One region of the Bradyrhizobium sp. IC3123 genome, then DNA from elsewhere that is predicted to be linked to it. Evidence: riboswitches for the same ligand, from Rfam matches in the RefSeq annotation. Region 1 holds a riboswitch; the other holds the start of a gene.

Region 1 (3,406 bases):
GCCACGCGCTTGAAGGCTTCGATCGCCTTGGGCGAGGGCCCGAACGGCGTCTCGTTGGCGGAGAGTTTGAACACCTTGCGGCCCGGCTCCGGCACCGGGCTCTTGCCGGGCGTGTAGGGCGCAATATCGAGAATGCCGGGATTCGGCACGGGGCGGGACATCTTGGACTCCGGATAGGCTGGGCTGCTCGCGATTTTACGATTTCGGCCCGGTCGGGGGCACCGTATAGCGCGTTGCGTGGCTGCCGACGAGGGCCACAGAGCGCACCGAGGCCCCCGCCTCGATCAGGGCAGCCCTGATCTTGTCGATGCTGGTCGCGCCGGTGACCGAGACCAAGAGCGCCGCGCCGTCGAAGGCGGTATCGGGCACGGCCACGATCTCGGCGAGCGGCGACAGCGCGCGGGCGACCTCGGCGTTCCATCCGGAGACGCGCACGCTGAACGTCTCGACCTCCGTCACCAGGGCGCTGTCCGCGACGCGCGAGATCGCGAACACCGGCAAGGCGGCCGGATGATCGGCGCGCTCGATGAAGGGCATCCGCGCGATGATCTTCGGCGCGCCGTCGGCCTCCAGCTCCAGCCACCATGGCGTGCGGCTCGAGGTCGCCGAGACCATTGCCAGATCACCCTTGGATTTCGCTACCGCCTCGACCGCGGCCTGTGCGCTGAAATGCGCGACGTAAGGCACGGTGAAGCCGAAATTGAAGCGCACGGAATCGCGCATCGCCGCCTCGCTGGCCGAGATGTCGGCATGCACCGAGAACGGCGCCTGTACGTAAGTGAAGGTCGAGATGATGACGCGCCAGATGCTCTCGACCGTGTCGAGCGGCAGGATGCCGCGATGACGCTGCACGATCTCGCGCATCATGGCAGCCTCGCGCGCGGGCCGGAACGCCGAGCCGACCTCCTGGGTCTGCTTCACCTGGATCAGGCGATCGATGATCTCGCCGCGCTGCATGAGGAGGCGATGCATGCCCTCGTCAATCGCGTCGATCTCCTTGCGCAGTTCCTGAAGCGATGGTGGCGCGGGCGGACGTTGGGACATGTCTGGTCGTCGATCGTTCCGGTGGGGGATATCCTGATTAGGCAGTCGGGGCGGCGAAAGCAAAGAGAAATGACGTGCTTTGCGGGCGTCGCGGCAGAGGCGAATTGGGCCGATCCGGGCCGCGACTTGACGAAAACCGCCCAAGACGGTAGCTTTTGCCCGTTCCGTGGTCATTTGAGCCGGCCGGCTTGCAGCCACGTTAAAAAACTCGCTAAACAGGCCGGGGACGCTTCCGATCCCGGCCGAACCTATCGTTCAGGCCGGGTTTTTCATGGCCTGATGTCAGCGGCGCGGTCGAGCAGCCAGTCGCAAACGAGGTCGATGTCCGAGATGGGTAGCGTCAAGTCGATACCGAGTCCTGCGATCAGCGCCGATGAGCGATCGCACGAGGTGGATCATCCAAGCTCGCTGGTTGCGCATTTCGGCACCGAGCAGCCGCTGCGGCTCGATTGCGGCGTCGATCTCACCCCGTTCCAGATCGCCTACCAGACCTATGGCGAGCTCAATGCCGATCGCTCCAATGCGGTGCTGATCTGCCATGCGCTGACCGGCGACCAGCATGTCGCCAACGTACATCCCGTCACCGGCAAGCCGGGCTGGTGGGAGACGCTGGTCGGTCCCGGCCGACCCATCGATCCCAAGCACTACTTCATCATCTGCTCCAACGTGATCGGCGGCTGTATGGGCTCGACCGGGCCGGCGTCGATCAATCCGGCCACCGGCAAGGTCTGGGGCCTGGACTTCCCCGTCATCACCATTCCGGACATGGTGCGCGCGCAGGCGATGCTGATCGACCGGCTCGGCATCGACACGCTGTTTGCCGTCGTCGGCGGCTCGATGGGCGGCATGCAGGTGCTGCAATGGACCGCCGCCTATCCTAGCCGCGTGTACTCCGCGCTGGCGATCGCCTGCGCGACGCGGCACTCGGCGCAGAACATCGCCTTCCACGAGCTCGGCCGCCAGGCCGTGATGGCCGACCCCGACTGGCATGGCGGCGGCTATGCCGATCGCGGCATCCATCCGCATCGCGGGCTCGCGGTGGCGCGGATGGCGGCGCACATCACCTATCTCTCGGACGCGGCGCTGCACCGCAAGTTCGGCCGGCGCATGCAGGACCGCGAGCTGCCGACCTTCTCGTTCGACGCCGATTTCCAGGTCGAATCCTATCTGCGTTACCAGGGCTCGTCCTTCGTCGAGCGCTTCGACGCCAATTCCTATCTCTACCTGACGCGGGCGATGGACTATTTCGACATCGCCGCCGACCATGGCGGCGTGCTGGCCAAGGCCTTCGCCGACATCAAGACGCGCTTCTGCGTGGTCTCCTTCACCAGCGACTGGCTGTTTCCGACCTCGGAATCGCGCGCGCTGGTGCACGCGCTGAACGCTTCGAGCGCGCGCGTGTCATTCGCCGAGATCGAGACCGATCGCGGCCACGACGCCTTCCTGCTCGACGTGCCCGAATTCTTCGACATCTCCCGCGCCTTCCTGCAATCGGCTGGCAAGGCGCGCGGGCTCAACCTCGAGGACCGTTAGCGATGTCCGTGCAGGAAGTGCTGCCGCTGGACGGCGTTGCCGCCAGGCCGTCCGGTGATTATCGCGCCGATCATCGGCTGGTCGCCGAGATGGTCAAGCCGGGCTCGAAGGTGCTCGACGTCGGCTGCGGCGACGGCGATCTGCTTCAGCTGCTGGAGACCCGCGGCATCGACGGCCGCGGCATCGAATTGTCGCGCGAGGGCGTCAACCGCTGCGTCGCCAAGGGGCTCGCGGTGGTGCAGGGCGATGCCGACACCGATCTCGTCAATTATCCCGACGATGCCTTCGACTACGTGATCCTGTCGCAGACGCTGCAGGCGACGCGGCAGCCGAAGGTCGTGCTGGAGAACCTGCTGCGCATCGGCCGCCGCGCCATCGTCTCGTTCCCGAATTTCGGCTTCTGGAAGATGCGGCTCCAGCTCCTGATCGGCGGCCACATGCCGCGCACCGAGAATCTGCCGGCGACCTGGTACGACACCGCCAACATCCATTTCTGCACCATCAAGGATTTCGTGCAGCTCTGCGACGAGATCAACGTCAAGATGGAGCGCTCGGTCGCGCTCGATCTCTACGGCCGCCCGGTGCCGTTGAACTTGCCCTGGTGGGTGTGGAACATGTTCGGCGAGCAGGCGGTGTTCTTGCTGAGCCGCGGCGGGGGGAAGTAGTTTCTCTCCGTCATTCCGGGGCGATGCGAAGCATCGAGCCCGGAATCCATCGCGCCACAGCGTTTGCGGCCCGATGGATTCCGGGCCTGCGCCTTCGGCGCATCCCGGAATGCTAGTGGGAAACCAGCGACCGCGGGTCCCGCACCGGCCAACGTCCTGCTTCC
Region 2 (3,406 bases), 170 kb from region 1:
TCGCGGTACCCTTCCAGATCCAGCGCGGCGGCGGATAGCGGATCCAGGCCTTGGTGTCGCTCTCGTACATGTATTCGACATGAACGCCGCCGATCCAGTTGGAGAGATAGTGGTATTGCGCAGCCGCGACCGCCGGCGGCAGATGGTCGATCCCGAGCTTGCTGAGCCCCGGCAGGAAACGCTCCTGCTGCTGGCGACGAAACACGCGGAAGACGAACTCTGCGGCATCCGCCGTGCCGCGGCGCGTGACGACGGTGAGGATCAGCCCGGTGAAGTAAGCGTGATAGAGATCGGCGACGGCGCGCCAGCGCTTCCATTGCGCGTGCTGCGCGAGGTCTGGTGCGATAGTCATGTTCGCTCCCGGCTTGTTGTTTTGCGGGAGTGTGTCATCGCGGATCGGGTGACGCAACCGGACGCGCTCTCGGTGTTATCGCCCGCGAAGGCGGGCGATCCAGTACTCCGAGATGGTCATGCTTGAATCGAGAGGCCGCGGCGTACTGGATTCCCCGCCTCCGCGGGGAATGACAGCGGTGGGTGAGGTTAGCACTACACCCTGAAATGCTTGCTGAGCTTCAGGCCTTGCGCCTGGTAATTCGAGCCGATGCGCTGGCCGTACATCGCGTCGGGGCGGGCCAGCATCTTCTCGTAGACGAGGCGGCCGACGATCTGGCCGTGCTCGAGGATGAACGGCACCTCGCGCGAGCGCACCTCCAGCACGGCGCGCGATCCCAGCCCGCCAGCGCCGGCATAGCCGAAGCCGGGATCGAAAAAGCCGGCATAGTGCACGCGGAATTCGCCGACCAGGGGATCGAACGGCACCATCTCAGCGGCGTAGTCGGGCGGCACCTGCACCGCTTCCTTGGAGGCGAGGATATAGAACTCGCCGGGGTCGAGGATCAGGCTGCCGTCGGGGCGCGCCGAGATCGGCTCCCAGAAATCCTCCACCGCGTAGCCGGCGCGGCGGTCGACATCGACGACGCCGGTGTGGCGCTTGGCGCGATAGCCGACGAAGCCGCTCGCCTTCTCGCCGGAGAGATCGACCGAGACGGCAACGCCGCCCGAGAGATCGGCATCGTCGATGTCGACGAGACGCTCGCTGGCGTGCAGCGCATCGAGCTCGTCGGCATTGAGGATGGCATCGCCGGTGCGGAAGCGCACCTGGCTGAGACGCGAGCCCTCGCGCACCAGCACAGGAAACGTCTTCGGGCTGATCTCGGCATAGAGCGGGCCGTGATAGCCGGCGCCGATCATGTCGAAGCGGCGGGTGCCGTCGGCGATGACGCGGGTGAAGACGTCGAGCCGGCCGGTCGAGCTCTTCGGATTGGCGGCAGCGACGATCTCCGGCGGCAGCGCGAGGCTCTCGAGCAGCGGCACGATGTAGACGCAGTTGGTCTCGAGCACCGCGCCGTCGGCGAGGCTGAACTCGTGCAGCTTCAGCTCGTCGATGCGCTCTGCCACGGTGGCACCGGGCCCGGGGAGGAAGCTGGCGCGGACCCGATAGGCGATGTCGCCGAGGCGCAGATCGAGGCTCGCCGGCTGGATCTGGCTCTCGACGAAGTCGTAGGTGGGCAGGATGAGACCTTCTTCCGCCATCGCCGCGATCATGCGGTCGGGCAGGATACCATTGGCGTCGGCGGCGACCGTGAACGTCAACCGGGGGTCCTCATCAGGGGTCGAGTGCATCCGGACATGCCGGAAATACAAGTCTTTTACGGCTATCCGATGGACGCCTTGACGGAAAGGGCATTGCGGAATATGAGCATCACTTATCCCGTGGTGATTTGAGCCGGCCGGCTTGCAGCCACGTTAAATAAGTCGCTAAACAGGCCGGGGACCTCTGTGATCCCGGCCCGTGGAGATATCCAGGCCGGTTTTTTTGTGACCGTTTTCGCCTCGACGGTCATGTCGGAGAGGGTCCTATGTCGAAGTCGTCTGCTGCCTATCGCCCCGAAACCCGCCTGGTCCATTCCGGCACCCTGCGCTCGCAATATGGCGAGACCTCGGAGGCGCTATTCCTGACGCAAGGCTATGTCTACGCCAGCGCGGAGGAGTGCGAGGCACGGTTCAAGGGCGAGGATCCCGGCTTCATCTATTCGCGCTATTCCAACCCGACGATTGCGATGTTCGAGCGCCGCATGATCGAGCTCGAAGGCGCCGAGGCCGCGCGCTCGGCGGCAACCGGCATGGCGGCGGTGACGACTGCGATCCTGGCGCCGCTCAAGGCCGGCGATCACGTGGTCGCCTCCCGTGCGCTGTTCGGCTCCTGCCTCTACGTCATCCAGGACCTGTTGCCGCGCTACGGCATCGAGGCCACGCTGGTCGACGGGCTCGATCTCGACCAGTGGCAACGCGCGCTGAGGCCCAACACCAAGACGTTCTTCCTGGAGAGCCCGACCAACCCGACGCTGGACGTGCTCGACATTCCCTCGATTGCCGAGATCGCGCACAAGGGCGGCGCGCGGCTCGTCGTCGACAACGTGTTTGCAACCCCGATCTGGCAGAGCCCGCTCGCGCTCGGCGCCGACGTCGTCGTCTACTCCGCAACCAAGCACATCGACGGCCAGGGCCGCTGTCTCGGGGGCATCATCCTGTCCTCCGAAGCCTTCATCGCCGAGCACATCCACAATTTCATGCGCCAGACCGGCCCGTCGATTTCGCCATTCAATGCCTGGGTCCTGCTCAAGGGCCTGGAGACGCTGGGCGTGCGCGTGCGCGCGCAGACCGACACGGCCGCGCGCGTCGCCGAGGTGCTGGCGAGCCATCCGAAGATTTCGCGGCTGGTTTATCCCGGCCGCGCCGATCATCCGCAGGCGGCGCTGGTGAAGAAGCAGATGCGCGGCGGCTCGACGCTGGTCGGCTTCGAGGTGAAGGGCGGCAAGGCGGCGGCGTTCCGTGTGCTCAACGAATTGAAGCTCGCCAAGATCTCCAACAATCTCGGCGACGCCAAAAGCCTCGTCACGCATCCGGCGACCACGACGCATCAGCGCCTCAAGCCGGAAGACCGCGCCGCGCTCGGCATCAGCGAGGGATTTATCCGCTTCTCGGCGGGGCTCGAGCACGCGGATGACCTGATCGAGGATCTCACCGCGGCGCTGGAGAAGGCGTGAGGGAAGCGAGGTCTCGTAGGGTGGATTAGCCGAAGGCGTAATCCACCTCTGCTGCATCCGCGGAGATAGACAGTGGTGGGTTACGGCTTCGCCTAACCCACCCTACGCACCCTCTCACATCGGCCGGTACGTTCTCACGTCGGCGGGCACGCTCACACCGAGCTTGATCTGGCCGACGGAGCGGATGATGTCGTCGCCGAGCAGCTGGGCGAAGCAGGCATAGCCCCAATCGTTCATGTGCAGGCCGTCGGCGATGACGAAGCCCTCGACCGGGATCGACTGGTTCTCGTGCCAGTCGC

Evidence for each region. Region 1 has a riboswitch for S-adenosylmethionine ahead of metX (homoserine O-acetyltransferase MetX). Riboswitches for the same ligand answer to the same signal wherever they lie in the genome.
Region 2: it holds a riboswitch for S-adenosylmethionine, as region 1 does, so the genes downstream of both, I6F20_RS26190 (O-succinylhomoserine sulfhydrylase) here and metX (homoserine O-acetyltransferase MetX) in region 1, are expected to answer to the same signal.

What each region holds. Positions count from the first base shown of each region.
Region 1 is NZ_JADYVF010000009.1:284,419-287,824, forward strand. It holds gene hisC (histidinol-phosphate transaminase) at 1-161, opposite strand, end outside; gene I6F20_RS27050 (chorismate mutase) at 196-1,044, opposite strand; SAM riboswitch at 1,201-1,280, shown strand; gene metX (homoserine O-acetyltransferase MetX) at 1,375-2,577, shown strand; gene metW (methionine biosynthesis protein MetW) at 2,580-3,242, shown strand; gene I6F20_RS27065 (alpha/beta fold hydrolase) at 3,355-3,406, opposite strand, start outside.
Region 2 is NZ_JADYVF010000009.1:113,161-116,566, reverse strand. It holds gene I6F20_RS26200 (hypothetical protein) at 1-352, opposite strand, end outside; gene I6F20_RS26195 (2'-deoxycytidine 5'-triphosphate deaminase) at 547-1,683, opposite strand; SAM riboswitch at 1,764-1,843, shown strand; gene I6F20_RS26190 (O-succinylhomoserine sulfhydrylase) at 1,920-3,107, shown strand; gene I6F20_RS26185 (SGNH/GDSL hydrolase family protein) at 3,222-3,406, opposite strand, start outside.